Regions from separate parts of the Pelomonas candidula genome, predicted to be linked through region 1. Evidence: riboswitches for the same ligand, from Rfam matches in the RefSeq annotation. Region 1 holds a riboswitch; the other holds the start of a gene.

Region 1 (15,083 bases):
CACTCGCCGGCGCGGGCGCGGACGAGGGCGTAGGCCGCCTCGGCGTCGGCGAGCTGGTTGGCGAGGTCGGGCATCAGCGGGCGGGGCGCGCCGTCACTCGCGCCGGCCGCGGCGAAGAGACGGTCCATGGAGGCCTTGAGACCGTCCAGCGAGTCCGGCGTCGGCTGCAGCCGGTACTTGAGCACGAAGGCGGCGACGCCCTGGTCGGCCAGGGCCCGGGCAACCTTCCAGCCCTCGTTGTTGATCGACAGCCAGCGAAAGCCCCCGCCTGGCGCCACGATGACGGCGGCGCCGTTGCCCTTGCCCGCGGCCGGCAGGAAGGGCGTCAGCGTCGCCGTGCTCACGTTGCGCACCATCGGCTCACCCCATTGCTGGAACCAGCTCTCCGCTGCCGGCTGGTCGTTGACCCCGCCGGTGCCCAGCCGGATCGACGGCGGTTCGGCCGGCGGTGCCAGCGGGCGGATGGTGCCGTCCTGAGCCAGGGCGGTGGAAGTCGCGACGAGCAGCGCCAGTCCGGCGCCGACGAACATCAGCAGGGAACGCAAGGGATGCATGGTGGTGATGTGATCGTTGAAAGGGGCGGGCATCAGCGCGGCAGCGGCAGCGCACGCGTGAGCGAGAACGTGGCGCTGTCGCCCGCGGCACCCGTGCCGGGCTGGCCGCCGCCGACGCTGAGGCGGTAGCTGCCCGGCATGACCTGGCGCACGCCGTCGTGGTCGACGAAGCTGAGGTCCCGGGCGTCGAGGCGGTAGCTGATCTCGCGCCGCTCGCCGGCCTTCAGGTGCAGCCGCTGGAAGCCGCGCAGTGCCAGGCGCGGCGCGCCGTCGAAGCGGGGCGGCGTGAGGTAGAGCTGAGCCACTTCGTCGCCGTCGCGCCCGCTGGTGTTGGTGACCGCCGTGCGCACCACCAGGCCGGTCTCGCCCTCGCCTTCGCGGACCTCGACCACCGGCGCCTCGTAGCGGAAGCTGGCATAGCTCAGCCCATGGCCGAAGGGGTAGACGACCGGGCCGTCGAAGAACCGGTAGGTGCGACCCGCCATGCGGTAGTCGTCGAAGGGCGGCAGGTCCGCGGCGCTGCGATAGAACGTGACCGGCAGGCGGCCGGACGGATTGGCCGCACCGGCCAGCACCTGGGCCACGGCCTGGCCGCCGCCCTCGCCCGGATACCAGGCCTGCAGTGCCGCCGCCGCGTTCGCCTGCACCCACGACAGGTCGACGGCGCTGCCGCTGAGGTTCACGACGACCAACGGCTTGCCCAGGCCCGCCGCTGCCTGCAGGTAGGCGCGCTGGTCGGCCGGTAGTTCGAGGCTGGTACGGTCCCCGCCCTGGAAGCCCTCGATCTTGACGGGCATCTCCTCGCCTTCGAGGTCCGAGGTCAGGCCTGTCACGGCCACCACCACATCGGCGCCCGCCACCGCGGCACGCAGGTCGGCCAGCGGCTGCCCCGAGACGCGCTTCCAGAGCATGGCGGCCGGCGCGCCGGTGCCGGACTCGGCCTGCAGCCGCAGCGCGTAGCGTTCGCCGCGCTTCAGCGACACCGTCGTCAGCGCCACCGGCTCGGCCCACTGCGTGGCGCGGCGGGCCAGAGGCACGTCACGCCCGTCGACACGCAGCTGGCCCGTCATGCCGGCGATGCCCAGCCGATAGCGGCCGGACTCCGGCGCGACCAGGAAGCCCGTCCATTCCGTGCGGATCACCTGGCCTGCACCGGGCTGGTCCTGGCCATGGGCCTCGATGCCGGCCACGTCCTGGCTGCCGAAGGCCTGGGCCTCGAAGCGACGCTGGCCGGCCTGGCTGGCCGAACCGGACGCCAGGTTGAAGTAGCTTGCCCGCAAGCCCGGGTGGCCGTCGGGGCCCACGAAGGCCGCGGCCGGAACGGGGTCGCCGTCGGTGATCGATGGGCCGAACGGCACCAGCGCCACCTGCCCTGCCGGGAACTGCTGGCGCAGGGCCTCGAACACCGTCTGCGTGGGCCCCGTCTGCGCGGACGAATAGTTGCCGCGCATCACGCGCCGGGCATCGGCCAGCGGCCCAACGACGGCGATGCGGGCCGAGGGCCGCAGCGGCAGCGTGCCGTCGTTCTTCAGCAGCACCAGACTCTCGACCGCGGCCTGCAGCGCCAGCGCGCGGTGTGCCGGCGAGCTGATCGCGTCGGCCGCCGGGAAGCTCCGTTCGGCCAGCCCGGGCAGATCACCGTTGCGCAGCCGGGCGGAGAACAGCCGCACCAGGGCCGTGTCGATGTCGGCCTGCCGGACGTAGCCGCGCGCCAGCGCCTGCTTGTAGCGCTCGCCCAGCCCGGGCGTGTGGGACAGCGTGGCGACGTTGCACTCGTTGTCCACGCCCGCCTTGAGCGCCGCGGCGGCACCGGCCGCGGCATCCACGGCGTATTTGTGGTGGGCGCTGATGTCGACGACGGCGTCGCAGTCCGACACGACATAGCCCTTGAACTGCCAGTCCTGGCGCAGCGTCTTGACGAGCAGGCTCTGGCTCGCGCAGGCCGGCTCGCCGTTGACGCGGTTGTAGGCGCACATGATGGAGCCGGCCTTCGCGTCGACGATGGCGGCGCGGAAGGCCGGCAGGTAGGTGTCCTCCAGGTCCTGCGAGGAGACCCAGACGTCCGCCGTGTGACGGGTGGATTCGGGACCGCTGTGCACCGCGAAGTGCTTGGGGCTGGCGATCACCAGCGGCCGCTCCGCATCCGGCCCCTGCATGCCGCGCACGAAGGCCTTGGCCAGGCTGCCGGTCAGGAACGGGTCCTCGCCATAGGTTTCCTGGCCGCGCCCCCAGCGCGGGTCGCGGAAGATGTTGATGTTGGGCGACCAGGTGTCCAGCGCCCCGCCGATGCGGTTCGGGTTGGGCTTGCCGCGCCCCAGCGCGTACACGGCCCGCACCTCGGTGCCGATGGCGGACGCCACGTCCTGCAGCATCCTGTCGTCGAAGCTGGCGGCCAGCCCGACCGGCTGGGGGAAGTTGGTCGTCGCGCCGGGGCCGAAGGCGCCGTGCAGGGACTCCGTCCACCAGTTGTAGGCAGGGATGTTCAGGCGCGGGATTGCCGGCGCGCCGTTGAGCAACTGCTCGACCTTTTCGTCGAGTGTCAGCTCGGACACGATGTGGCGGGCCATGGCGTCGGCTTCGGCGGGCGCCGGTGCGGCCCAGGCGGGTGCAAGGCACGCCAGCCCCCAGGCGAGGCAGGCAGCGGACAGGGTCTTCAAGGGCGTCTCCGTCATTATTTGTAGCGCTACCATTGTGTGATAGCAGCCAACAATTGGGGCGCATCAAACCCCCTCGGAAACCCTGGGTGTGATGCCCGGCGCCCGGATTCAGGATGCGGCCCGCCGACACTGCGGCCATGCCCAAACCCACGCCGCTGCAACGCCCAACGCCCGAACAGATCGCGGCCCTGCCCGCCTACGAGGCGCTGCCGGCCAGCCGCATCCACGTGCTGAAGACGCCTGAGCAGCTCGAGTTCGCGGAAGCAGCGCTGCGGCAGGCGCGGCATGTCGGCTTCGACACCGAGAGCAAGCCCGTCTTCGTGGCCGGCCAACCGCAGACCGGCCCCGAGGTCATCCAGTTCGCGACGCTGACCGACGCCTTCATCGTGCAGACCGCCACGCCGGGCCTCGACGACTTCCTGCGCGTGACGATCGAGTCCGAGGACATCGTCCGCGTCGGCTTCGGACTCGCGTCGGACCGGCCGCAGATCCATCGCAAGCTGGGGCTGAAGCTGGGGCCCTCCATCGACCTCTCTCACCTCGTCAAGCGGCTGGGCTTCAAGGACGCCGTGGGGCTGAAGGTGGCGGTCGCCATCGTGCTGGGCCAACGCTTCGCCAAGTCCAAGAAGGCGACCACGTCCAACTGGGCCAACAAGACGCTGACGCCTCAGCAGCTGCAGTACGCCGCGAACGACGCGCACGCGTCGCTTCTGGTCTACAAAAGCCTGGGCGAAGCCTGATCAGAGACTGGGGTGCGGCCAGCCCGCCTCTAACGCCAGCGGCATGCCGGCGCCGCTGCACCACGCGGCCAACCAGTCGCTCACGGGAAGCTGCTTCAGCCCGCGCACGACGCAGCCGGCACTGGCGCCGCTGGCGGCGATCTGGATCAGCTGCTCCGGCGCCAGCACGCCGCCGATGCCGACGACCGGCACCGGCGACATCGCCGCCCACCAGGCGAGATTGTCCAGGCCTTGCGGGCGCCAGGGCATGGCCTTGGTCAGCGTCGGCCAGACGGGGCCGCAGGCGACGTAGTCCGGCTGCCAGGCCACGCAGCGGGCCAGCTCCCACAGGCTGTGCGAGCTGAGGCCCAGCCGCAGGCCGCGCGCGCGGGCCTGGGCGAGGTCGGCGCGTTCGGTAGCGTCCAGCGCGAGCAGGTCTTCCTGGCCCAGATGCACGAAGTCCACGCCCTGCGTCAGCGCCGCGCGCCAGTGGTCGTTGACGATGAAGGTCGCGCCATGCCGCCGCGCCGCGCCCAGCGCCGGCTGCACCTCGGCGGCGAGGCGCGTGTGCCAGGCGGCACCGCTCTCGCCGTCGGCGCGCTTGAGGCGCAGCTGCACGGTGGCGAGGCCGGCGTCGAACAGCTCGGCCGCATGCGCGCCGCTGTCGGTGATGCCATAGACGCCTTCGACCGGCGGGCCGTGGCGGCCAGCGGGCCAAGCCGTGGGCGGCGTATCGAACAGAGCGGGCAGCAGCCGGGTGTCGGTGATGAAGCCGGCCGTGGGCAGCACCGGGCCGGCGCCCGCGCCGGACGACGCGTCGTTCGACAGGCCGGACGTCGTCAGCATCTTGGCCAGCACGGCCGCGTCGGCCGGCACGAAGCCGCGGGCCAGCGCTGCGGCCAGCGCCGTCGCGAAGCAGCAGCCGGTGCCATGGTTGTTGCGCGCCTCGCGGCGCGGCAGCGCCAGCCAGCCGCTGGCCTGCGGGCTCAGCAGCCAGTCCACCGCCAGCGCGCCGGCATCGTCGCCACCAGTGATGCAGACGGTCGCCACGCCCAGCACCAGAGCCTGCTGAGACGGGCAGCCCTCGCCTGCCAGCCGCTCTGCCTCGCGGCGGTTGGGCGTGACGACGGTGGCACGCGGCAACAGTTCGTCGCGGTAGGCGCGCAGCAGTTCATCGCCGGCAAAGCTCGCGCCGGTGGAGGCACGCAGCACGGGGTCGACGACCAGCGCCACCGGCCCGCGCTCGCGCAGCCGGTCGACCCAGCGCGTGACGACGCGCAACTGCTCCACGCCGCCCAGCAGGCCGGTCTTGATCGCTGCGGGCGGCAGGTCATCGGCCAGCGCGGCGAGCTGGGCGTCCAGCTGCTCGGGCGGCACGGGGAAGACGCCCTCGACGCCGACGCTGTTTTGCGCCGTCAGCGCGGCAGCGACCGGGCACAGGTACACACCCATCGCATCGGCCGCGCGCTGGTCGGCCGAGAGGCCCGCGCCGCCGCCGCTGTCGAGGCCGGCAATGCTCCAGATGATCGGTTTCGTCATGAGATCAGGAAGGGCCTGCCGCCCACCGGCGTGCTCGCCACCGCCATGTCTTGTTTGGCCATCACACCGGCATCAAAGCCGAGTCGCCCCGCCGCGATGGCCTGGCCGAAAGCTGAAGCCATGCGAATGGGATCGCCCGCCTGCGCGACGGCCGAGTTCAGCAGCACGCCGTCGAAGCCCAGCTCCATCGCTTGCGCCGCGTGCGACGGCGCGCCAATGCCGGCGTCGACGATCAGCGGCACGCCGGGCAGTCGCTCGCGCAGCGTCCGGAGCGCGAACGGGTTCAGCAGCCCCTGGCCCGAGCCGATGGGCGCGCCCCATGGCATCAGCACCTGGCAGCCGACGTCCAGCAGACGGCGGCAGGTGATGAGGTCGTCGGTGCAGTAGGGGAAGACGTCGAAGCCGTCTTTCACGAGCGTCTCGGCCGCGCTGACCAGCTCCCACGGATCGGGCTGCAGCGTGTGCTCGTCGCCGACGACTTCGAGCTTGATCCACGTCGTGTCGTACAGCTCGCGCGCCATCTGCGCCAGCGTGACGGACTCCTGCGCCGTGCGGCAGCCGGCGGTGTTGGGCAGCAGGTGGCCGCCACTGGCTTTCAGCGTCTCTCGGATGGCGGTGACAAAGCCGTTGTCGCCGGCCGCGGCCAGCGTGCGCTTGAGGCCGACAGTCAGCACCTGGGCGCCGCTGGCGCGCACGGCCTGGCGCAGCACGTCGGGCGAGGGATAACCGGCGGTGCCGAGCAGGAAGCGGCTCGACAGTGTTCGGCCGTAGAGGGTCCAAGACATGCTCAGCCTCCGGTGATGGGTTGGATCAAGGTCAGCTCGTCGCCAGGCCGGATCAACGTCGCCTCGCGCCGGCCGCGCGGCACGAAGGCGCCGTTCAGCGCGGTGGCGACGGCATCAGCCGCCCTGCCCTGTTCGGCCAGCAGCGCTGCGACGCTCAAGCCCTCGCGCCAGGGTTGAGGTTGTTGGTTCAACGTGAACTCAGACATGGACAAGTGCTTTCTCCGCGAGCGCCGGCGCCAGCAGCCAACCGTGGCGGAACAGGCCGTTGATGCGCAGCAGGCCGGGCTCGTGGTCGATGCGCGGCTTGTGGTCCGGCAGCGCCGGCCGCAGGTTGGTTTCCATGTGGACGATGCGCGCCTCGGCCAGCGCTGGCAGCACGCTGTGCGCGGCGGCCATCAGCTCGACGGCACTGCGCAGGCTGATGGGCGAGCGGTCCTCGCTCTCGACCTCCGACGCGCCGACGACGACGATGTCACCCGGCCGCGGCACGAGGTAGACGCGGTGCCGCGGGTGCACCAGCCGTGCCGGCCGGCCCAGCGCGATGCCCGGTGCGTGCAGCCACAGGATCTCGCCGCGCACGCCGCGCAGGTCGGCAAGATCCGGCTTGGCACCCAGGCCGCGGGTGTCAATGACGAGGTCGGCGTTCAGGCGCCGGCCATCGTCCAGTTCGAGACGGTGCGGCCGCACGGTGCTGGCGCTGCGGCCCCAGAACCAGTCCACGCCCTGCGTCTGCTCGGCCAATGCCGCCAGCAGCTCGCGCGGCAGCAGCTGACCTTCACCGGGCAGCAGCCAGGCCTTGAGGTCGGGCGCGAGTTCGGGCTCCAGCGCACGCAGCGCGGCGCGGTCCAGCGGCTGCGGGCCGTCCGGCACACGCGCCAGCACGCGCTGCGCGGCACCCAGGTCGCTGCCGTGGGCCAGCAGCAGGCTGCCGCAGGTGCGCACGAGGTCCGGCCGGCCCAGCGCGTCGGCGATGCCGGGCCACAGCGCCAGCGACCGCCAACCCAGGTCGGCGATCTCGGCGTCCGCGTGCTCGCGCTCGGCCAACGGGCTCAGCATGCCGGCGGCGGAAAAACCGGCCGCGCCGGGCTCGCGCGGCCCGGCAGCCGGGTCGGCCACCGCGACTCGATGCCCCGCGCGCGACAGCTGCCAGGCCAGCAGCCGGCCCATGACGCCGGCGCCTGCGATGGCGATGTCCACGTTCAGCCCTTGGCGATGGGGATATAGAACTCGCCGCCCGCCGCCTTGAACTCGGCGGACTTCTGCGCCATGCCGTCGGCGACGACATCAGCCGCCTCCAGCCCGTTCTTCGACGCGTACTCGCGCACGTCCTGCGTGATCTTCATCGAGCAGAACTTCGGCCCGCACATGGAGCAGAAGTGCGCCTCCTTGGACGAGTCCTTGGGCAGCGTCTCATCGTGATAGTCGCGTGCCGTGTCAGGGTCCAGACCGAGCGCGAACTGGTCCATCCAGCGGAACTCGAAGCGCGCCTTGCTTATTGCATCGTCACGCGCGCGCGCGCCGGGGTGGCCCTTGGCGATGTCGGCGGCGTGCGCGGCGATCTTGTAGGCAATCAGGCCCTGTTTCACGTCGTCGCGGTCGGGCAGGCCCAGGTGCTCCTTGGGCGTCACGTAGCAGAGCATGGCCGTGCCCATCCAGCCGATCATGGCCGCACCGATGGCGCTGGCGATGTGGTCGTAGCCGGGCGCGATGTCGATGGTCAGCGGGCCCAGCGTGTAGAACGGCGCCTCGTGGCAGTGCTTCAGCTGCTCGGCCATGTTGGCCTGGATCAGGTGCATGGGCACGTGGCCGGGGCCTTCGATCATGGTTTGTACGTCATGCTTCCAGGCCACTTTCGTCAGCTCGCCCAGCGTGCGCAGCTCGGCGAACTGGGCCTCGTCGTTGGCGTCGGCGCCGCTGCCGGGGCGCAGGCCATCGCCCAGCGAGAAGGTCACGTCGTAAGCCTTCATGATTTCGCAGATCTCTTCGAAGTGCGTGTACAGGAAGTTCTCGCGGTGATGCGTGATGCACCACTTGGCGAGGATGGAGCCGCCGCGCGACACGATGCCGGTGCGGCGCTTCGTCGTCAGGTGAATGAACGGCAGGCGCAGGCCGGCGTGGATGGTGAAGTAGTCGACGCCCTGCTCCGCCTGCTCGATCAGCGTGTCGCGGAAGATGGCCCAGGTCAGGTCTTCGGCGATGCCGCCGACCTTTTCGAGTGCCTGGTAGATCGGCACGGTGCCGATGGGCACGGGCGAGTTGCGGACGATCCAGTCGCGCGTCGTGTGGATGTTGCGGCCAGTGGAGAGGTCCATCACCGTGTCGGCGCCCCAGCGGATGCTCCACACCAGCTTCTCGACCTCTTCCTCGATGCTGGACGTGACCGCCGAGTTGCCGATGTTGGCGTTGACCTTGACGAGGAAGTTGCGGCCGATGATGGTCGGCTCCAGCTCGGTGTGGTTGATGTTGGCCGGGATGACGGCGCGGCCGCGCGCGATCTCGTCACGGACAAACTCGGGCGTGATGATCTCGGGGATGGCTGCACCCATCGAGTCGCCGCGCAGGCGGGCTTCGCGCTCGGCGTCGCCGAGGTAATCGCGCATCCACTCGCGCTTGCCGTTCTCGCGCAGCGCGACGTACTCCATCTCCGGCGTGACGATGCCGCGGCGCGCGTAGTGCAGCTGGCTGACGTTGGCGCCAGGCATGGCGCGGCGCGGCGGGCGCTGCAGCGCGGCGGCCTCGGCGCGCAACTGCACGATGCGTTCGCTGTCCTCCTTGCCGCCGTCGTCCAGCGCGACGCGCGTGCGACCCGTGTAGACCTCGGTGTCGGCGCGGTCCGAAACCCAGCTCGAGCGGATGGGCGGCAGGCCGCGACGCACGTCGATGTCAGCCTTGGGATCGGTGTAGGGGCCAGAGGTGTCGTGCACGACGACGGTTTCGCCGTTCGTCAACGCGATCTGGCGCATCGGCACGGCCACGTCGGGCCGGCTGCCGGTCACGTAGACCTTGCTGGATGCCGGGAAGGGCTCGCGCGTCAGCGACAGGCGCTCGGCGAGCGAGAGGTTGTTTTCGGGGGCGTTCATCGCGGCGGTCTCCTGGAGCTGCGGGTTTCGGTGCTCCAAGGCCGCCTGTGGGTGCGCCAGACGATCCACCGCCAGGGGTGATCGCTGGCACGCCGCGAGGCATGCGCTCTCCTTACGCCGGTACTAGCCGGTTCAAGTTCACGGGTTCGGTCGTCGTCGACCGTCTCAGCGTCAAGGCCTGGCGTGAACCAGACCCCGGCACCCCGGAGCGGGCGCGATTGTGCTTGTCATTTCGCACGCTTGGCAAGCCCGACGGCCACGACAAGCATCGCTACAGCGATGGCGAAGCCCGGCCGCAGGCCCGCCCAGCCGTAGGCCGCGGCCAGTGCCGAGGCGCCGGCAATGAGGCCCAGGTTGCGCGACAGCGTCAGCAGCCCCGACACCACGCCACGCTGCTGCGTCGCCACATCGGCCATGACGGCCGCGTTGTTGGCCGCCTGGAACAGCGCATATCCGGGCGTGACGACGACCAGCGGGCCGACATAGGCGACGGCGCCCAGTGACGCCGGCAGCACGACGATCAGCACGCAGCCGGCCGCCATCGCGGACAGGCCCAGCAGCGTCGTGTTCCGCGTACCGAAGCGATCGACGAGCCGCCCTGCCGGCACGCCGCTCAGCGCCGACACGACGGGGCCGACCGACATCAGCGCACCCACCGCCGCGGCGCCCAGGCCCAGCGTGCCGCCGAGATGGAAGGGGGCGATGACCAGCGTCGCTATCATGACCGCCGACACCAGCGCGTTCATCGCCAGGCCGCCGCCCAGCGCCGGGGCACTCAGGCGGTCTAGGGGGACCAGCGGCGATGCGGCGTGCTTCTCGGTCCACACGAAGCCCGTCAGCCCGAGCGCGGCGACGGCGAGCAGCGCCGGTTGCCGCGTCATCGCCAGCGCGAGAGCCGCCAACGTCAGCGCCAGCCAGGCCATGCCCGGCAGATCGAAGCTCGCCGTACCACGTGTTGCACGGTCCGCCGGCAAGCACCGCCAGGCCATCACGAAGGCCAGCGCGCCCAACGGCACGTTGACGGCAAAGATCGCTGGCCAGCCAAGGGTCGCGATCAGCGCACCGCCCAGCGACGGCCCCAGCGCCGTGCCGACGGCCGACATCGTGCCCAGCAGGCCCATCGCGCTGCCGGCCCGCGACCTGGGCAACGCGCTGCCGACGAACGCCATCGTCAGCGCCAGCATCGCGGCGGCACCCGCGCCCTGCACCGCCCGCGTGGCGATCAACCAGCCCACGCCTGGCGCCAGCGCGCCACCCGCCGACGCGGCGACGAACAGCGCGATGCCGCCCAGCAGCACGCGGCGGCGGCCGATCAGGTCGCCCAGCCGACCGGCGCCGACGATGAGCGTCGTTGTCGCAAGCAGGTAGGCCAGCGTCACCCACTGCACGTCGGCGAAGCGCGCGTGCAGCGCCGTGGCCACTGTGGGCAGTGCGACGTTGGCGCTGCTGACCGCCAGCGACGGCAGCAAGGTGGCCAGCGCGAGGCTGGCCAGCACGCCGGTGGCGGACGTGGCGATGGATGGGGCAAGGGTCGTGGTCGTCATGCCCCAGACCTTAGGCAACAGCGGGACATGGCGGAAGACGCATCATCTGCACTTCATTGCTGCACGAGACGCCATGTCTGAGCCCGACCTGAATCTTTTGCTGACGCTGGACGCGCTGCTGGCCGAAGGCAGCGTGGCCGGCGCCGCGCGCCGGCTGCGGCTGAGCCCGTCGGCAATGAGCCGCTCGCTGGCACGGCTGCGTGACGCCACGGGCGACCCGCTGCTGGTGCGCGCCGGACGCGGCCTCGTGCCATCGCCCCGCGCACTGGAGCTGCGCGAGCGCGTCGGCCCGCTGGTGCAGGAGGCGCTAGCCGCGCTGCGGCCGGCGGCGGCGTTGGATCTCGCCAGGCTGGAGCGCGAGTTCACGCTGCGCACACGCGAGGGTTTCGTCGAGAACTTCGGTGCGGCGCTGCTGGCCCGCGTCGCGGCCGAGGCGCCCGGCGTGCGGCTGCGCTTCGTGCCCAAGCCGGACCGCGACAACGAGCCGCTGCGCAACGGCAGCGTGGACCTGGAGACCGGCATCGTCGGCACGACGACGGGGCCCGAGCTGCGTGCGCAGGCGTTGTTCCGCGACCGCTTCGTCGGCGCCGTGCGCGAAGGCCACGCGCTGAGCCGCGGGCGCGTGACGGCGATGCGCTACGCCGCAGGTCGCCACGTCGCCATCTCGCGCCGCAGCACCGGCGGCGGACCGGTCGACGACGCGCTGGCGGCTCAGGCGCTGAAGCGCGACGTCGCCGTCACGGTGTCAGGCTTCGCCGAGGCGCTCGCACTCGCACGCGGCTCGGACCTGATTGCCACCGTGCCCGAGCGACACACCGGCACGCTGCGCGACGGGTTGGTCAGCTTTGCGCTGCCGCTGGCGCTGGAACCTTTCACCGTGGCGCTGCTGTGGCACCCACGCATGGACGGCGATGCCGCGCATCGTTGGCTGCGCGGCATCGTCCGGGAAGCCTGCGCCTAAAGCCTGGCCAGTGCTTCCACCGGGTCCAGCCGCGCCGCGTTGCGCGCCGGCAGGAAGCCGAATACGACACCGATCAACGTGGAGACGGCGAACGCACCGGCCACGGCGAACACAGAAATGTTCATCTGAAACTTGTCGCCCGCCACGCTGTTGAACAGCAGCGCGCCGCCCACCGCCAGGCTCACGCCGATGCCGCCGCCGATGACGCAGACGAGCACGGCCTCGACGAGGAACTGGCGCAGGATGTCGCTCTGCCGCGCGCCCACCGCCATGCGCACGCCGATCTCGCCGGTGCGCTCCGTCACCGACACCAGCATGATGTTCATGACGCCGATGCCCCCCACCAGCAGCGAGATCAGCGCGATGGACGAGATCAGCAGCGTGATCGTGGCCGTCGTCTGCTCGATGGTCTGGCGGATGCTGTCGGTGTTCATCAGGAAGAAGTCCTCCTTGCCGTGTCGCTGCGTGAGCAGCTTCTTCACGCCGGCCTCGGCGGCGCTGCTGGAGACGCGGTCGTTGACGCGAACCGTCACGCTCTGCAGGTAGTCCTGCCCGTTCACGCGGTTCATCGCCGTTGTGTACGGAATCCAGATGTTGATTGCGTCGTCGTTGCCGAAGGCGCTGGCCTTCTTGGCGGTCACGCCGACGATGCGCACGGGCAGCGAGCCCAGCAGCACCACCTCGCCCAGCGCGTTCTCGCCGTTCGGGAACAGCGTCTTGCGGGCGTTGTCGTCGATGACGGCCTCCTGCGCGCGCAGCCGCACGGACTCGGCGTCGAAGCCCTGGCCGGCGGCGAAGGTGTAGCCGCGCACGCGGAAGAACTGCTCGCCGACGCCGCTGACGCTGGCCGACACGTCCACGTTGCGGTAGCGCAGCCCGGCGCTGACGCTGACGGTCGGCGTGACGCTGTCGACGTAGTCCAGCTGCGCCAGCGCGTCGGCGTCGCCGGCACGCAGCGTGCGCACGGCAGCAGCCCGGCGGTCGCCGAAACCGCCGCCGGGCATCACGTTGATGGTGTTGGTGCCCATCGAGCTGATGTCGGACAGGATGCGCTTGCGCGACCCCTCGCCCAAGGCGACGACCGACACCACCGACGCGATGCCGATGATGATGCCCAGCATCGTCAGCAGCGTGCGCAGCCGGTGGCTGACCATCGCTCGCCAGGCCATGCGCGTGGCCTCGCCCAGCCGGCCGGCCAGCGCGCCGAGGGCGCTGCCGCTGCGCGCCGGCGGCGTGCGTTCGCGGCGCTGCGTGGGCACGGTGTCAGGCTGGCGGCGGTCGGCGACGATGACGCCGTCGCTGATCTCGATGACGCGCTGCGCATGGGCCGCGACCTGGGCGTCGTGCGTGACGAGGATGATGGTGTGGCCGTCGGCGTGCAGTTCCTCGAGGATGGTCATCACCTCGCGACCACTGGCCTGGTCGAGCGCGCCGGTGGGCTCGTCGGCCAGGATGACGTCGCCGCCGTTCATCAGCGCCCGTGCGATGGACACGCGCTGCTGCTGGCCGCCGGAGAGCTGGCCCGGCCGGTGGTGCAGGCGCTCGCCCAGCCCCAGCCGCTGCAGCAACTGGCGTGAACGTTCATGCCTCGCATCGGCGGCAGCGCCGGCATAGACGGCCGGGATCTCGACGTTGCCCAGCGCGTTCAGGTCGCCCAGCAGCTGGTAGCGCTGGAAGATGAAGCCGAAGTGCTCGCGGCGCAGCCGGGCCAGCGCATCGGGCGCCATCGCGCCGGTTTCCTGGCCGGCGACGCGATAGCTGCCGCGCGTGGGCCGGTCCAGGCAGCCGAGGATGTTCATCAGCGTGGACTTGCCCGAACCCGACGGGCCCATGATGGCCACCATCTCTCCGGCCTCGATGTCCAGGCTCACGTCGCGCAGCACGGCCACCGTGCCCTCGCCCGCGGGGTACTCGCGGACGAGACCGCGCAATTCCAGGAGCGCCATCGTCAGAACGGCGGCGGGCCGCCGCGGCGCTGGTTGTTGCCGGAGCCTGCCGGCGCGGCCTCGGTCGTGACGACCTGCTCGCCTTCCTTCAACCCATCCAGCACCTGGGCGCGCACGCGGTTGTTCAGGCCGATGCGCACGACACGGTCGGCGATGCGGCCGCCCTCTTCCTGCACGCGCACGCGATAACGGTCGGCGCCCTCTCGGGCGCCCAGCGCCGCGCTCGGCACGGTCAACGTCTTCTCGGCGCGCGCCAGCACGATGCTGGCCTGCGCGGTCATGTTGATGCGCAGCTTGTTCTCGGGGTTGGGCACGTCGAAGATGCCGTTGTAGTAGACGGCACTGGTCGTCGTTGACGTACTGGTGGTCGTCGTGCTGTCTGTCGCGATGGTCGTCGGGCCGGGCTCGACGGCGCGCAGCTTGACCTCGTAGCGCCGGTCGGGCTCGCCCAGCAGGTTGAAGTAGACGGGCATGCCGGGCTTCACGCGCGGCACGTCGGCCTCGGAGATCTGCGCCTTGACGGTCATCACATCCAGCTTCGCCAGCTTGATGATGGTGGGTGCGGACTGGTTGGCGTTCACCGTCTGGCCCTGCTCGGTGACGATGGCGACGACGACACCATCCATGGGTGCGGCGACGCGCGTGTAGCCGAGGTTGACCTTGGCGGTGTCCGCAGCCATCTGGGCCTGCACGATCTGCGCTTCCTGCGCGGCGATGTCGGCGCGGCTGGTGGTCAGCGTGGCCTCGGCGGCCTCCAGGTCGGCGCGCGCGCCGGCATCCACGGCCACCAGCTCGCGCAGCCGCGCGGCCGCCAGCTCGGCCTGCTTCAGCGCGGCCTGCTTGGCCTTCAGCAGGGCCTGGGCGCTCTGCAGCGCGGCCTCGCTGTTGCGCAGGTTGTTCGTCTGCGTCAGCGCGTCGATCTCGGCGATCAGCTGGCCCTTCTCGACCTTGTCGCCCAGCGCGACGTGCAGCTTCTTGACCTCGCCGGTGACCTGTGCGCCGACGCTGACCTGCTTGAAAGCGCCGATGGTGCCCGTGGCCAGCACGCTGTCCTCGATGTCGGCGACCGTGACGGGTGCCGTCGCCACGACGGGCGGAGGCGGCGGTGTGAGCGCGCGTCTGGCGACGAACACCACCACGAGCAGGACGAGGGCCAGCACGATCAGCCGCGCCGGCTTGAGCCAGTTCTTCATCGCTTCGTTCTTCTTCATGATTTCCAGCCTCCGCCCAGCACCTTGTAGAGCTCCAGGCGGTTGCCTTGTTCGGTGAGGCGCAGGTCGATCAGCGACTGCTGCGCC
Region 2 (15,083 bases), on a different contig from region 1:
GCTGGTGCGGCAACTGCACCTCGGCGAGTTCATGGACCGCGCCGAGAACGTCGTGCTCGTCGGCGGGCCTGGCACGGGCAAGACCCACCTGGCCACGGCCATCGGCGTGCAGGCGCTGGAGCATCACAGGCGGCGTGTGCGGTTCTTCTCTACGGTCGAGCTGGTCAACCAGCTCGAACAGGAGAAGGTCTGCAACAAGACCGGGCAGATGGCGCACCGGCTGGCCCACATGGACATGGTCGTGCTCGACGAGCTGGGCTACTTGCCCTTCAGCGCGTCGGGCGGCGCGCTGCTGTTCCACCTGCTGAGCAAGCTCTACGAGCGCACCAGCGTCGTCATCACGACGAACCTGAGCTTCAGCGAATGGGCCAGCGTCTTCGGCGACGCCAAGATGACCACGGCCCTGCTGGACCGGCTCACGCATCACTGCCATATCCTTGAAACCGGCAACGACAGCTACCGGTTCAAGAACAGCTCAGCTCAACCCACCACCAAGAAGGAGTCCAAACCGAGGAAGTTACCCACAACCTGAGCCCGAGAGGCTCGAACAAGGGTGGGTCAGGATTGGATGGAAACGGTGGGTCAGGATGACGTGGGAATCAACATGGATGGTAGCGATTGCCTGCTGGGCAGCGTGCGGTGAGATGAGCGGCTCGCTTAGGCAGATGTCGGAGACGACACCAACCGGAACGGCCAAAGAAAAAGCCCCACACGCTTTCGCATGTGAGGCTTCTTGAATGGCTCCCCGACCTGGGCTCGAACCAGGGACCTACGGATTAACAGTCCGGCGCTCTACCGACTGAGCTATCGAGGAATGGATTTCTATGTCGGCATGACAAGCGGTTGCGTCATGCGTCTTGGCATCTTGCGATGCAATTCTGTGGCTCCCCGACCTGGGCTCGAACCAGGGACCTACGGATTAACAGTCCGGCGCTCTACCGACTGAGCTATCGAGGAACAGAGCCCATGACTATAGCAGCTTTTTCAGGCTCTCAGAGCCGAACCTCCAGACTTGCGCGCAAAGTCCGCGGCGCGAGGGGGTAGAGGTAGCTGTGTTCGTACTGCCAGGGCGACTCGCGCCAGGCGCGGCGGTTGGCGAGGTTGTCGACGGCGGCGCGCCAGATCCAGGTCTGGCTGCCTACGCCCTGCATGTAGCGCAGGCCGGCGTCGGCGACCGTCCAGGCAGGCACGGGGACGCTGTTGTCAGGCGTGGCGTAGCGCCGGCCTTCGTACTGCAGGCCGAACTGCGCCTGCAGGCCCGGCAGCAGGTCCTGGCGGAACTGCGCCTTGATCGTCGTCTGCGGCACGTTGGGCGGCACGAGGCCGTTGAGGCCGGCGTTGCTGCTGCCTTCGCGGCGGGCGCGCAGCCGCGTGGCGCTGGCGAACAGGCCGCCACCGCTCCACTTCAGGTCGGCGCTGGCCTCGATGCCGCGGTGGTGGGCGGTGCCGTCGATGCGGCGCTCGCAGCTGTCCTTGTCGCTGCATTCCGTGAAGCCGGGCAGCGGGATGTCGCTGTAGGTCGGGCGGCGGATGTCGAAGACGGTCAGCGAGCCTTCGACGCGCTGCGTGCCGGTCTTGAGGCCGATTTCGGTCTGGCGGCTCTTGAGCGCCGGCAGTGCCTGGCCATGGTTGGCGTACATCGGCAGGTTGGGCACGACCTCGCTCTCGACGCCCTGGCCCCAGCTCGCGTAGACCAGCCAGTCGGCGGCGATGGCGTGGCTGAGCGCGACCCAAGGCGTCGTGAGGTCTTGCGAGTAGTTGGTGGCCTCCTCGCCGTCCGTCTGCACGCTCTCGCGGTGCAGGCGGGTGTGGCGCAGGCCCAGCCAGGCGCTGGTGTCGGCGCCCAGCGCCACACGGTCGCGCAGGTAGAGCTCGTTGCTGCGCTCGTCGCGGTTGGTGTTCGTGCCGGTCAGCTCGGGCTGGGGCGCCGTGACGGCGCTTCCGTCGATGTTGCCGGTGCCCGCCGGGTTGTAGGCCTGGCCCTGGAAGCGGCTCTTGAACCGGCTCGTCAGGCCGCCGACGGTGAGGTCATGGCGCATGCCTGCGAGCTGCACTGGGCCGCTGGCCGAGACGTCGAGTGACGTCGTGTCGCGATGCTCGTTCTCGCTGCGGTAGTCGTAGAGGTCGTAGGTGCCGTCGGGGCAGAAGCTGGAGGCGTAGTAGGTGGTGCCGTCGGCGGCCGTGCAGCCGAAGGCGTAGGCCAGGCGGTCGTCGGTGCGCAGGCGCTGGATGCCGAGGCTGGCCTGGGCGCGCCAGTCGTTGCCCAGTTTCTGCTGCACGCGCAGCGACGCGTGCGTGTTGTCGAACACGACGGGTTGGCTCCACGGCTGGTTGTTCAGGTTGAGCTTGGGGTCGATGGTCTTCGCGTCGGGCAGCTGGTTGCCCAGCAGGCTGAAGCCTTGCTGGCTGGGCTGGGCCTGGTGGCTGAATTCGACCTCGGCTTCGACGAGGGTGTCGGCGCTGACGCGCCAGTCGGTGGCGACGGCCAGCGTGTGGGAGTTGCCCTTGCTGTTGCGCAGTTCGGGGTCGAGCCGGGCCGCTGCGAGATTGACGCGCAGGCCGAACTCGCGGTTCGCGCCGAAGCGCTGCGAGTGGTCGATGCTGGCCTCCACGGTGCCGTTCTGGACGACGCCGACCGCCAGCGTGGTGGCGTCATCGGCCAGCGGCCGCTTGACGACGAGGTTGAGCAGGCCGGCCGGCGAGCTGGTGCCGGCCTGGATGCCGGAGCTGCCCTTGAGCACCTCGATGGCGGACTTGTTGGCCAGCGTCAGCGCCGTCTCGCCGCTGACCGGCAGGCCGTCGCGGCGGATGTTGTAGCGGTTGTCGAGGTCGAAGCCGCGCACCTTCAACTGCGACCAGTAGCCGGTGGCGTTGTAGGCATCGGAAACGGAGGCGTCGAGCCGGGTGATGCCCGAGAACTGCGTGATGCCGAGGTCGTCCAGCCGTTCGGCGGACAGGCTCAGCGCCTGCATGGGCAGCTTGGCCGGCGGATCGGTGAAGCCGCTCAGGCTGGGGGCGGCCTCGATGGCCTTGCCGGTCACGGTGACGGCGGGCAGGGTCTGGGCGGATGCGAGGCCGGCGGCCAGCAGGGCGGCCGCCGTGGCGATGAGGGAGAGAGAAGTGCGTGCCATCGGAATGCGAAGCGATGGCAGGTCGGCAAACACTGAAGACGTCAGGCCCTCGGAGACGGGAGAGGAGGGGCTGCGATTCGGCTGCTTCCCTGCGCGAGGATTACCTCAATCAGGTTCAAAGGGACTGTCTCAGTCGATGGCGCCAGGCCATCAACACCCCTAGCGAAGACGCGCCGCATGAAGCGACGCGCAGCGGGATTCTATTCGTGGCCGTTGCCAGGCTTGCGCAATGGCGTCACAGCAAGGCGCACGGGCGCAGACAGTGGCATCGCCACGGCAGGCCCGCGCAACGCCGCTGTGGCGTCATTTCGCAAGCCCAATCCCGTCAGTCGAAGACGGGGGATTCGACGCCCAGCACCTTGTGCAGCTTGGGGCTCGTCGTCGTGTACTGCAGGTGCACGCGCTTGTCCGGGAAGACGTAGGGCGCGGCGCCGAAGGCGGCCAGCGCGGCCTCGTGGAAGCCGCTCAGGATGAGCTTCTTCTTGCCCGGGTAGGTGTTCACGTCGCCGACGGCGAAGATGCCCGGCACGCTGGTCTCGAACTTCTCGGTGTCGACGACGATCTGCTTGCGCTCCAGCGCGAGGCCCCATTCGGCAATCGGGCCGAGCTTGGGCGACAGGCCGAAGAAGGCCAGCACCTGGTCGCAGGGCACGACGCGCGTGATGCCGTCGTTGCCGGCGATCTTCAGGCCCGTGAGCTGACCGTCGCGTTCCTCGATGCCGACCGTCTGGCCGACGACGAACTGCATCTCCTGCGCCTCGCACAGCTCGCGCATCTTGGCGACGCTGGCCGGCGCGGCCCGGAAGCCATCGCGGCGGTGCACGAGGATGACGCTCTCGGCCTTGTGCGGGTTGCCGTCGGCGTGGGCGGCGCAGAAGTTCAGCGCCCAGTCCAGCGCCGAGTCGCCGCCGCCGATGATGAGCAGGTTCTTGCCGGCGAACTGCTCGGGGCCCTTGACGCGGTAGTGGACCTGCGTGCCCTCGTAGGGCTCGACGCCTTCGACCTTCAGCGTGCGCGGCTGGAACGAGCCCACGCCGCCGGCGATGAAGACCGTCCTGGTGACGAACTGCGTGCCCTTGCTGGTCTCGACAACGAAGCCGCCATCTTCCAGCTTCTGCACCTGCGTGACTTCCTGGCCCAGGTGAAAGGTCGCGCCGAAGGGCTCGATCTGCTTGAGCAGGCTGTCCGTCAACTCCTTGCCGGTGCACATGGGCACGGCCGGGATGTCGTAGATGGGCTTGTCGGGGTACAGCTCGATGCACTGGCCACCGGGGTAGGCCAGGCTATCGATGATGTGCGCCTTGATCTCCAGCAGGCCCAGCTCGAAGACCTGGAACAGGCCGACCGGCCCGGCACCGACGATGACGGCGTCGGTCGTGATGGCGTCGGGGCGGATAGCGGCTGCCGGCATGGAGAAGAAGGGCTCAGCGGATCAGTTCGGGCAGCTTGCCCGTCTTGTCCTTCCACTCCTCGGCGTCGGGCAGGGCGGGCTTGCGCTTGGTGATGCTGGGCCACTTCTTGGCCAGGTCCGCGTTGATCTTGATCATGTGGATCTGATCGCCGGGCACGTCTTCCTCCGGCAGGATCGCATTGACCGGGCATTCGGGGATGCAGACGGCGCAGTCGATGCACTCGTCGGGGTCGATGGTGAGGAAGTTCGGGCCTTCGCGGAAGCAGTCGACCGGGCAGACGTCGACGCAGTCGGTGTATTTGCAGCGGATGCAGGCTTCGGTGACGACGTGGGTCATGTGCGGCTCTGGGAGGTAAGGGGTGCCTGTTCAGGCGAAACAGCGATTTTATTGGACGCCGGCAGGGCGCCCGTGCCGACGATGAGAACGGCGGGGCGGCCGCCGTGCAATGGGGCCGCGTCGGCGAGGTCGGCCAGCAGGTGTTCGCTGGTCAGCGCGTCGGCGCAGCCGGCGCGGCTGACGACCAGCGCGGGCGTGTCCGCGGCCCAGCCGGCGGTGATGAGCTTGGGGCCCAGCGTGTCGAGCTGGCGGCCGGCCATGTAGAAGACTTCGGTGTCGGCCGACAGTGCCGCACGCAGCTCGCCCTCGGCTGTCATGGCCGTCGTGAGGCTGACGTTGCGGCCGCGGCCGCGGCGGGTGAGTGGCCGCTGGGTCAGCGCGGCAGCGGCCGAGGCGGCGGTGACACCGGGGATGATTTCGCTGGCGATGCCGGCATCGGCCAGGGCCTGCAGTTCCTCTTCGAGCCTGCCGAAGATGCTGGCGTCGCCGCCTTTGAGCCGAACGACGACGGCGTGTTCGCGGGCAGCCTGAACCAGTAACGCGTTGATCTCGGCCTGCTTGGCCGAGTGCTCGAAGCCACGCTTGCCGACGTAGGTCCAGCGGGCATTGGGCGCGAGATCCTGCAGCGCAGGGTCGGCAAGGGCGTCGGCCAGCACGATGTCGGCCGTGGCCAGCGCGCGGGCGCCGCGAACCGTGATGAGGTCCGCCGCGCCGGGGCCGGCGCTGACGAAGATCACGCGGCCGGTCGGCTGCGTGTTCCCATCCTCACGGCCCAGGCCCATCACCAGGCCTCTTCGACCGGAGCAGCCTGCACGTCCACCAGCAGCGCGCCGCTGGTGCGGTGGCTGGCGGGGTCGACCACGATCAGCGCGCCGCCGACGCGGTTGTCCTTGAACGGCTCGACCGGCAGCTCATGCTGCACTTCCATCTGCACGCGGCCGATGGTGTTGACGGGCAGTTCGTGCGCGTCCTGCGGCTGCAGCGTGTTGATGTCCAGCACCGACTTGATGGCCGAGATGCGCGCCTGCACCCAGCGGTTGCCGTGGCGCACCCAGTACTTGCGGCCGGGCTTGGCGGCTTCGGTGTCCAGCCAGGCCAGCGTGGCCGGGAAGGTCTTGGTCTGCGAGGCCGAGCCAGGCGTGACGATCCAGTCGCCGCGGCTCACATCCAGCTGGCGGTCCAGCACCAGGCCGGCCGAGTCGCCGGCGGCGGCGCTGTCCACGGTCTCGCCGGCCAGGCGCACTTCGGCGACGACGGCGGTCTGCTTGGACGGCAGCACCTCGATGGTGTCGCCGGCCTTCACGGCGCCGTGGGCGATGCGGCCCCACAGCACGCGCGGCTGGAAGCCGGTGCCTTCGGACTGGTGCGCGTTCTTCTGCACGTACTGCACGGGCAGCGACAGCGGTGCGTCGGTGCGCTCGCTGCTGGTGGGCAGGCGCTCCAGCACCTGCAGCAGGCTCTCGCCGTTCCACCAGGGCGCGTCCAGCGGCTGGGTCACGTTGTCGCCGCGCAGCGCGCTGACGGGCACCGTGGCGGCCACGTTCAGGCCCGCGGCGGCGGCGAACTTGTCCAGTGCCGTCTTGACCTTGGCAAAGCCGGCGCCAGCGTCGTCCAGCGCGTCGATCTTGTTGACGGCGAAGACGATGCTGGGCACACGCAGCAACTGGGCCAGCAGCGAGTGGCGGCGGGTCTGCGGCAGCAGCGTGACCTCGGCTTCGTTCAGGTTCAGCTTGGTGATGTCCACCAGCACGACGGCGGCGTCGCTGCCGGCGGCGGCCGTGACCATGTTGCGCGTGTACTGCTCATGGCCAGGGGCGTCGGCAATGATGAACTTGCGCGTCTTGGTCGCGAAGTAGCGGTAGGCCACGTCGATGGTGATGCCTTGCTCGCGCTCGGCTTCGAGGCCGTCGGTCAGCAGGCTCAGGTCGATGGGGCGGCCGGCGGCGCGGCGCTCCAGCGTGTCGAGCTGGTCGGCGAGGATGGCCTGGCCGTCGAACAGCAGGCGGCCGATCAGCGTGGACTTGCCGTCGTCGACGGAGCCGGCGGTGAGGAATCGCAGCGCCTTCATCAGAAATACCCTTCCTTCTTGCGCTTCTCCATGGAAGCTTCACTGGTGCGGTCGTCCATGCGGGTGGCGCCGCGTTCGCTCACCGTCACGGTCAGCGTCTCGGCCACGACCTCGCTCGCGTTGGCGGCGGGGCTCTCGACCGGGCAGGTGCAGGTCATGTCGCCAACGGTGCGGAAACGCACGGTGGCGGTCTCGACGGTTTCGCCTTCTTCCGGCGGTGTGACGTCGGTCAACGGCACCAGCAGGCCCTTGCGGCGGATGACCTGGCGCTGGTGCGCGAAGTACATCTGCGGCAGCGGGATGTTCTCGCGAGCGATGTAGAGCCACACGTCCAGCTCGGTCCAGTTGCTGATGGGGAAGCAGCGGAAATGCTCGCCCGGGCGGATGCGCGTGTTGAACAGCGTCCACAGCTCGGGGCGCTGCTCCTTGGGCTGCCATTGGCCGAAGCTGTCGCGGTGGCTGAAGATGCGCTCCTTGGCGCGCGCCTTCTCCTCGTCGCGGCGGGCGCCGCCGATGAGCGCGTCGAACTTGTGCTCCTCGATGGTCTCCAGCAGCGTGACCGTCTGGTGGCCGTTGCGGCTTTCCAGCGGGTGGCTCAGGCGGATGGTGCCCTTGGCCATGCTGTCTTCGAGGTGCCCGACGATCAGGCGCTCGCCCATCTCGGCGACGCGCTGATCACGGAAGGTGATGACCTCGGGGAAGTTGTGGCCCGTGTCGATGTGCACCAGCGGGAAGGGCAGCGAGCCCGAGTAGCCGCTCGGGTGCGCGGCGTTCTTCATCTTGAACGCCTTCTCGGCCAGGCGCAGCACGACGCAGGAGTCCTTGCCGCCCGAGAACAGCAGCGCGGGGCGCTCGAAACTGGCAGCGACCTCGCGCAGGATGAAGATGGCCTCTTCTTCCAGCGCATCCAGATGCGCGTGGTCGACGTCGGCGATGAGTTGTTCAGGTTTCACAGCAGCATTCATGATTTGGCGTGCAGGCCGCACTCTTTCGATGAGTCTTCCCACCACCAGCGGCCGGCGCGGAAGTCCTCGCCGACGGCGATGGCGCGCGTGCAGGGCGCGCAACCGATGCTGGGCATGAACTGGTCATGCAGCGGGTTGTAGGGGACCTCGTACTTTTGAACGTAGGCCCAGACTTCCGCCCAGGTCCAGTCGGCGATGGGGCTGATCTTGCGGCGGCCGTTGCCGTCGTCTTCGTCAAACGCAACATCACCACGGGCGCCGCTCTGCTCGCGGCGCAAGCCGGTGATCCAGGCCGTGCGGCCCTTCAGCATGCGGCCCAGCGGCTCCATCTTGCGCACGCCGCAGCAGGCCTTGCGCAGATCGATGCTCTTGTACATCGCGTCCTGGCCCTCGCGGGCGACGAACTGGATGACGGCCTCGGCGACGGGCGTGAACACTTCGACGTCGAAGCCGTAGCGGGCCTTGATCTGCGGCAGCAGGCCCAGCGTCTCGGCGTGCAGCTTGCCGGTGTCCAGCGTCGAGATGTGGACGGGCAGGCCGGTGCGGGAGATCAGGTCGGTGATGACCATGTCCTCCACGCCCAGGCTGCTGCTCTGCACGAGGCCATCGCCATGCGCGATGTTGGCGTCGCGCAGGCGTTGCAGTGCGGCCTCGATCTTGGCGTCCAGCGCCAGCGTCCACTTGGCGTAGAGCCCGATGGCGTTGCCGACGGCAGGCGCCGCCGCCCAGGGCAGGGCGCTCACCTCGCTCATGCCGCACTCCTCAGGAACCACGGGCGCGTCTCGGCCACGTCGCCCTGGTAGAAGCCGACGGGCGCGAACAGGTCCAGCGCCTTCTGCGCCGCGGCCTGCGACTGGTCGCCGCGCATGACGACTTCGTCGAAGCCGGTGCGGGCCAGCAACTGCATCATGTCCACGAGCACCTCGCCGCGGGCGCGGATGGCACCCTTGAACTGGTGGCGGATGCGCAGCAGGTGGGCCTGGCTGTAGGCGCGGCCATCGGTCCACTTCGGGAAGTCCAGCACGATCAGCGCGATGCGCGGCAGGTCAGCCGCAAGCTGGTTGATGTCGGCGTCGTTCGGGAACTCGATGGCGACGGGCACGTCCTGCGGCCAGTGGGCGCGCACGGCGTGCCACTGCTCCAGGGTCAGCAGGCGGTTGGCTGCAGGATCGGGATCGGGCTTGGGGCCGTCCTCGCCGATGGCGTGCTTCCAGGGGCAGGTGGTGGCGTTGATGAACTTCATGCTTGAGCCTTGGCAGTCGAAACGCGCACGGCGTTGGCGGCGGTCTTGAAGGGGTCGAGACCCAGGCGCTTCACGGCGTCGATGAAGTGTTCACCGGCCAAGCGTTCGCGCGTGAAGGTCTCGATGACGGCGTCGATGGCGTCGGCGATCTCGTCGGCCGCGAAGCTGGGGCCGACGACCTTGCCGGCCACGGTGGCGCCGGCGAGTTGGGTGCCATCACCGCCGCCCAGCGTCAGCTGGTACCACTCGGTGCCGTCCTTGTCGACGCCCAGCACGCCGATGTGGCCGCTGTGGTGGTGGCCGCAGGAGTTGATGCAGCCGCTGATGTGCAGGTCGATCTCGCCCAGGTCCTCGAGCTCGTCGATGTCCTGGTAGCGCTCGGCGATCTCGGCGGCCAGCGGCAGCGAGCGGGCGTTGGCCAGTGCGCAGAAGTCGCCGCCGGGGCAGGCGATCTGGTCGGTCAGCAGGCCGGCGTTGGGCGTGGCGAAACCGGCGGCGCGTGCGGCCTGGAACAGCTCGGGCAGGTCGGCCTCTCGCACCCAGGGCAGCACGAGGTTCTGGCGGTGCGACACGCGCAGCTCGCCGTGGCTGAAACGCTCGGCCAGCGCGGCGGCGGTGTCCATCACGTCGGCGCTGGTGTCTCCCGGGGCGATGCCCACGCGCTTGAGGCTGAGCGTGACGGCGCGGTAGCCGCTGACGCGGTGGCCGTGCACGTTGCGCGAGAGCCAACGCGCGAAGGCCGGGTCGCTGGTGTCCAGCTGCGCGGGGGCTTCGGGCTTCACGCCGGCGGGGTCGACGAAGCAGGCGGCCACGCGGTCCAGCTCGGCCTGCGGAATCACCTGCTCGTGGCCGGCCGGGTCATCGGCCAGGATGCGCTGGAACTCCTCGTTGACGGCGTCGAAGAACTTCTGGCCTTCGGCCTTGACGAGGATCTTGATGCGGGCCTTGTACAGGTTGTCACGGCGGCCGGCGAGGTTGTAGACGCGCACGATGGCCTCGATGTAGACGAGGATCAGGTGCCACGGCACGAACGGGTTGATCTCGACACCCGGGATGGGCGTGCGGCCCATGCCGCCACCGACGAAGACCTGGAAGCCGACCTCGCCCGCGGCGTTCTTCTTCAGCTGCAGGCCGATGTCGTGCCAGCCGATGGCCGCACGGTCCTCGGTAGCGCCCGAGATGGCGATCTTGAACTTGCGCGGCAGGTGGGCGAACTCGGGATGCAGCGTGCTCCACTGGCGCAGCACCTCGGCGTAGGGGCGGGCGTCGACGATCTCGTCGGGCGCGATGCCGACGAAGGCGTCGCTGGTGATGTTGCGGATGCAGTTGCCACTGGTCTGGATGCCGTGCATGTCGACCTCGGCCAGCAGGTCCATCACGTCGGCGCTCTTCACGAGCGGAATCCAGTTGTATTGCAGGTTCTGGCGTGTCGTGAAGTGGCCGTAGCCGCCCTGGCCGGCGAACGGGCCGTCGGGCTGGCGGTCGTACTCGCGGGCGATCTTGGCGAGCTGGCGCAACTGGCGCGAGGACAGCTCGCCGTAGGGCACGGCCACGCGCAGCATCGGCGCATGGCGCTGGATGTACCAGCCGTTCTGCAGGCGCAGCGCGCGGAACTCGTCCGTGCCCAGCGTGCCGGCGAGGTGGCGCTCGAGCTGGTCGCGGTACTGCGCGGCGCGGGCGTGGACGAAGCGGCGGTCGAAGTCGGTGTATTGGTACATCGAGAGACAGTCTTTAGTGGATCACTTTCCAGCCGGCCATCAGCAGCGACGCGCACAGCAGGCTGCGCACGACGCCGTCCGGCAGGCGGCGGGTCAATTGGGCGCCCAGCCAGATGCCGGGCAGGGAGCCGATCAAAAGGGACGCCAGCAGCGCCCAGTTCACGTTGCCCAGGCTCGCATGGCCGATGCCGGCGACGAGCGTCAGCGGCACGGCATGGGCAATGTCGGTGCCCACGATGTCGCGGGCCTTCATGCGGGGGTAGATCAGCAGGATCAGCGTCGCGCCGATGGCACCGGCGCCGATGGACGACAGCGACACCAGCACGCCGAGGATCAGGCCGCTGGCGATGGTCAGCCACGGCTTGCGCGACTCGGGAATCCAGCGCTCCAGCCGCAGGCCCAGCGCCTGCCAGCTGGCCTTGAACGCGACAACGACGGCCGTCAGCAGCAGCGCGATGCCCAGCGAGAACGTCAGCGCCGACGCCCAGCCCTTGGTGACGCCGCTCAGGTGCATCAGCGCGATGGTGGCGATGGAGGCGGGCACCGAGCCGGCCAGCAGGCGGCGCACGACGACCCAGTTCACGTGGCCGTGGCGGGCGTGCGCGACCGAGCCGCTCATCTTGGTCAGGCAGGCGAACCAGAGGTCGGTACCGATGGCGACCGCGGGGTTGAGCTTGAAGACGGACAGCAGCAGCGGCGTCATCAGCGAGCCGCCGCCCACGCCGGTGATACCGACGATCAGGCCGACGCCCCCTCCACTCGCGATCGCAATCCAGTCCAGCACCCGAAAAACTCCAGCGGCGACCCCATGACGCCTGAGGGCGCGACTCTAGGGAATGTTGCAGTGCCGCAGAACTACTTAATTCTTGGGGCCATATGCCCAGGCTGAATAAGCAACCTCAGTTTGTGGCGAGGAGCTTCAGCACGGCGACCTGTTCGGCAATGCGCGGGGGCACGGGTTCGGTGCCGTCCAGCATCGCGCGGATCAGCCGGGCATTGTCGCCCGGCTCGCAGGCCGGGGACAGCGGCCAGTCCAGATCGGCGGTGTCCGCCGCGTGCAGCGGCGCGGTCTGGCCGTCCTGGAAGCCGATCAGGTGTGACTTGCGTCGCAGGTGGGCGTAGGCCTCGCCCTCGCTGGCGCGCATCAGCAGCGCGCGGCCGCCGCCCGCCGTCAGGCCGGGCAGGGCGTTGGACATGCTGTCCAGGTACTCCGGGTGCGTCACGGCCACCACCCGCACGCCGCGGCCGGCGGGGAAGGGGTCCAGCAGCTTGGCGAGGCTGTGCGAGCTGTTGCGCAGGCCCAGGCGCGGGCGCAGCGCCATCAGTGCGTTCAAGCCAGGGTTGAGCATTTGCAAAGGCAGCACGGCCAGCCTGTCGGTCGCCAGGCGCTGTTCGGCGTCGGCCAGCGAGGGGCTGGCGTGCAGGTCGAGCGCGTCCAGCAGCTCGAAGGGGCTGTGGCGACTGTCGAAGTCGTGCCGGCCGAAGACCAGCACCGGCACGCCCTCGCGGGCCAGCAGCAGCGCCACCAGCGGCATCAGGTTGGCCTGCTTGCGGGCGCCGTTGAAGCTGGGCAGCAGCACCGTGCGCGGGCCTGCGGGGGCCTTCAGCGCGGCGGTGCGCGTCTGCATCGCCGCCAGGAAGCCGGCCACCTCGTCGGCACTCTCGCCCTTGATGCGCATCGCGACGAGGATGGCGCCGAGCTCGATGTCGGGCACGGCGCCGTCCAGCATCTGGCCGAAGAGCTGCTCGGCTTGGTCACGTGTGAGGTCACGGGCACCACGGGTGCCGCGGCCGATTTCCTTGATCAAGGGGGCGAAGTCCATGCCCGCCAGTGTAGAAACGACGAGAGCCGCTCGTGGCGGCTCTGGCTCTGGCTGCGGCACGGGGCCTCAGAACGCCATGCGTGCGCCCAGCGTCACCATGCGAACGTTGGTGTGCTCGCCTTGGTATTGCGCGCGGGTCGCGTCCACGCCGAGCTCGATGCGGGCCGACGGCGTCAGCGCGTAGTTCACGGCCAAGCCGACGATGGGCTGGGTCTTGCTCTCGCTGTCGGACCCGCTGAGCGTGCCGACATCGGCGCCGATCTTGGTGCGCACGCGGGCCACACCCAGGCGGCCGGTCAGGCCCCAGTCGGGCGACAGGGCCGCGGTGTAGGCGCCACCGAGCGATAGTGCTTCAGGCCGTGCGTTCAGGCCGATGGCGCCCTGCGATGCGTGAAAGCGTCCGAAGTTGGCATAGCCGCCTTCCAGCGCGAAGCCGTTGCCAAACGAGTAGCCCAGCAGCGCCTTGCCACCGGTGGCGTTGCGGTCGCAGGCCTGCACGCCGGTGCAGTCGGCGTTCAGGTGGCCTTGGCCGACGCCCAGCAGCCCGTAGACGCCGGGCTGGTTGCTCGAGTTGCCGGTCTGGGCATGCACGGCGCTAGCGGCCAGTGCGAGGGCGGCGAGGGTGAATGCGGTCTTGGTCATGGGTACTTCCTACTTCGTTCATCGGAAGCGACACGAGCTGTCGCTGGTGTGATCCTCGGAGCCGCTGCCGGGGGGACTTGTAGGAGTGCGTCACTCGGTGGCGACGGACTGACACCCGGCCGGGTGAACGCGGGTAAGTCGACGTAAATCACGCAAGCGGGCTTGCAGAATGCCGGCGCCGGGAAGCAAAAAGGCCGCACAAGGCGGCCTTTGGAATCGGGTGGAAGGCCGATCAGAACGCGAACGTCGCGCCCAGCGAGATCAGGCGCACGGCGCCCTTCTGGCCGACGATCTCGGCGTTGGTGGAGTCCGCGGCCAGTTCCAGCTTGACGGTCGGGCTGATGGCATAGGTCACGCCGACACCGGCGTAGGCCTTGGCCTTGCTTTCAGACCGCAAGCCACTGCCCAGGCCCACCACCACGGCGTCGCCCTTCGTCTTGACCTGGGCGATGCCCAGGCGCACGTTCAGGCCCCAGTCGGTGCCCAGCGGCAGCGCGTAGGCGCCGCCCAGCGTGATGGCGGTGGGCTTGAGCGTCAGGGCTTCCGTGCTGTCGGCGAACTTGAACTTGCCGAAGCTCATGTAGCCCAGTTCAACGCTGAAGCCATTGCCGAACTTGTAGCCGCCGACCAGCTTGCCGCCGGTGTCGGAGCTGTCGCAGGTCGTGGCGCCCGAACACTCGACGTTCAGGTGGGTCGAGCCGGCAGCGGCCGTGACGTAGAACTGCTCGTTGGATTGGGCTTGAGCCGAGGCGGCGCCGATCAGTGCGGCCAGGACGATTGCTTGCTTTTTCATTGTGAGAACTCTCCCTTGTTCTCTCGGTTGAGGGCCGATCTGGTGCCGGCTCTGGCCTTTGCGAGGCGGGCGCATCGTAAATAGGTGCAGCCCCGGTTTCGGTCTTGTTTGTCGCCGTGATGCGACAACGTGGCGGTGTGCGTGTAGTGACGATTCACGCACGACGGCCGGGCATGAAAAAAAGGCCGCACGCGGCGGCCTTTCTTGCTGCGGGGCGGCGGATCAGAACGCGTAGGTCACGCCGGCCGAGTAGAGGCGGACGGTGGGCTTCTGGTCGACCACGTCGGCTTCGGTCGAGTCTGCGGCGACCTCGACCTTGAAGTTCTTGTTGATGGCGTAGGTCGCCGCCAGGCCGTAGTAGACCTTGGGCTTGCTCTCGGTCTTGGCGACCGTGGCGGCCGTGTCCTGCGACCTCACCTGGGCGTAGCCGAGGCGCAGCTTGGCGCCGAAGTCGCCGTTCAGCGGCAGCGCCAGCGCACCGTTGAGCAGCAGGGCCGTCGGCTTCACCGTGTACGTCGTGTTGTTGGCGAAGGCGCTGAACTTGCCGAAGCTGATGTAGCCGACCTCCAGCCCCAGGCCGTGGTTGAACTGGTAGCCGCCCAGCAGCTTCATGCCGGTGTCGCTGGTGTCGCACGAGGCGGCGCAGTCGGTCTTGGCGCGGCTGGCGCCGACGGCAGCGGTGGCATAGAAGCCCTCGCCCTGCGCCGGCAGTTCGTCTTCCTGGCCCCACTTGGCACCGAACGCGTAGGTGGCGCCCAGCGTGACCTGGCGGGCCGAGCCCTGGCCGCCCACTGCCGCGCTGATGTTGTCGACGCCCAGTTCGATGTCCAGGTCCTTCATGACCCGGTAGGTCAGGCCCAGGCCGAGGTAGCCGCGGGTCTTGCTGTTCGTCGTCTTGCTCGCGAGCGTCGTGGTGGTGGTCGTGGTGCCGGTCACGACCGTCGTGGTCGTG

The links. Region 1 has a riboswitch for thiamine pyrophosphate ahead of thiC (phosphomethylpyrimidine synthase ThiC). Riboswitches for the same ligand answer to the same signal wherever they lie in the genome.
Region 2: another riboswitch for thiamine pyrophosphate. It lies ahead of ACG04R_RS20165 (TonB-dependent siderophore receptor); the one in region 1 lies ahead of thiC (phosphomethylpyrimidine synthase ThiC).

The regions. Positions count from the first base shown of each region.
Region 1 covers NZ_JBIGIC010000006.1:198,464-213,546, forward strand. The annotation lists gene ACG04R_RS14115 (alpha/beta hydrolase) at 1-587, opposite strand, end outside; gene ACG04R_RS14120 (glycoside hydrolase family 3 C-terminal domain-containing protein) at 587-3,211, opposite strand; gene ACG04R_RS14125 (3'-5' exonuclease) at 3,349-3,951, shown strand; gene ACG04R_RS14130 (PfkB family carbohydrate kinase) at 3,952-5,469, opposite strand; gene ACG04R_RS14135 (thiazole synthase) at 5,466-6,254, opposite strand; gene thiS (sulfur carrier protein ThiS) at 6,257-6,445, opposite strand; gene ACG04R_RS14145 (FAD-dependent oxidoreductase) at 6,453-7,451, opposite strand; gene thiC (phosphomethylpyrimidine synthase ThiC) at 7,454-9,334, opposite strand; TPP riboswitch at 9,427-9,550, opposite strand; gene ACG04R_RS14155 (MFS transporter) at 9,562-10,878, opposite strand; gene ACG04R_RS14160 (LysR family transcriptional regulator) at 10,952-11,839, shown strand; gene ACG04R_RS14165 (MacB family efflux pump subunit) at 11,836-13,785, opposite strand; gene ACG04R_RS14170 (efflux RND transporter periplasmic adaptor subunit) at 13,788-14,996, opposite strand; gene ACG04R_RS14175 (efflux transporter outer membrane subunit) at 14,993-15,083, opposite strand, start outside.
Region 2 covers NZ_JBIGIC010000011.1:587-15,669, forward strand. The annotation lists gene istB (IS21-like element helper ATPase IstB) at 1-532, shown strand, start outside; tRNA gene ACG04R_RS20155 (tRNA-Asn) at 739-814, opposite strand; tRNA gene ACG04R_RS20160 (tRNA-Asn) at 882-957, opposite strand; gene ACG04R_RS20165 (TonB-dependent siderophore receptor) at 993-3,131, opposite strand; TPP riboswitch at 3,201-3,302, opposite strand; gene ACG04R_RS20170 (NAD(P)/FAD-dependent oxidoreductase) at 3,457-4,542, opposite strand; gene fdxA (ferredoxin FdxA) at 4,556-4,879, opposite strand; gene cobA (uroporphyrinogen-III C-methyltransferase) at 4,876-5,661, opposite strand; gene ACG04R_RS20185 (sulfate adenylyltransferase subunit 1) at 5,661-6,947, opposite strand; gene cysD (sulfate adenylyltransferase subunit CysD) at 6,947-7,912, opposite strand; gene ACG04R_RS20195 (phosphoadenylyl-sulfate reductase) at 7,909-8,664, opposite strand; gene ACG04R_RS20200 (DUF934 domain-containing protein) at 8,661-9,155, opposite strand; gene ACG04R_RS20205 (nitrite/sulfite reductase) at 9,152-10,873, opposite strand; gene ACG04R_RS20210 (sulfite exporter TauE/SafE family protein) at 10,887-11,654, opposite strand; gene ybiB (DNA-binding protein YbiB) at 11,773-12,696, opposite strand; gene ACG04R_RS20220 (outer membrane beta-barrel protein) at 12,763-13,338, opposite strand; gene ACG04R_RS20225 (outer membrane beta-barrel protein) at 13,571-14,131, opposite strand; gene ACG04R_RS20230 (outer membrane beta-barrel protein) at 14,354-15,083, opposite strand, start outside.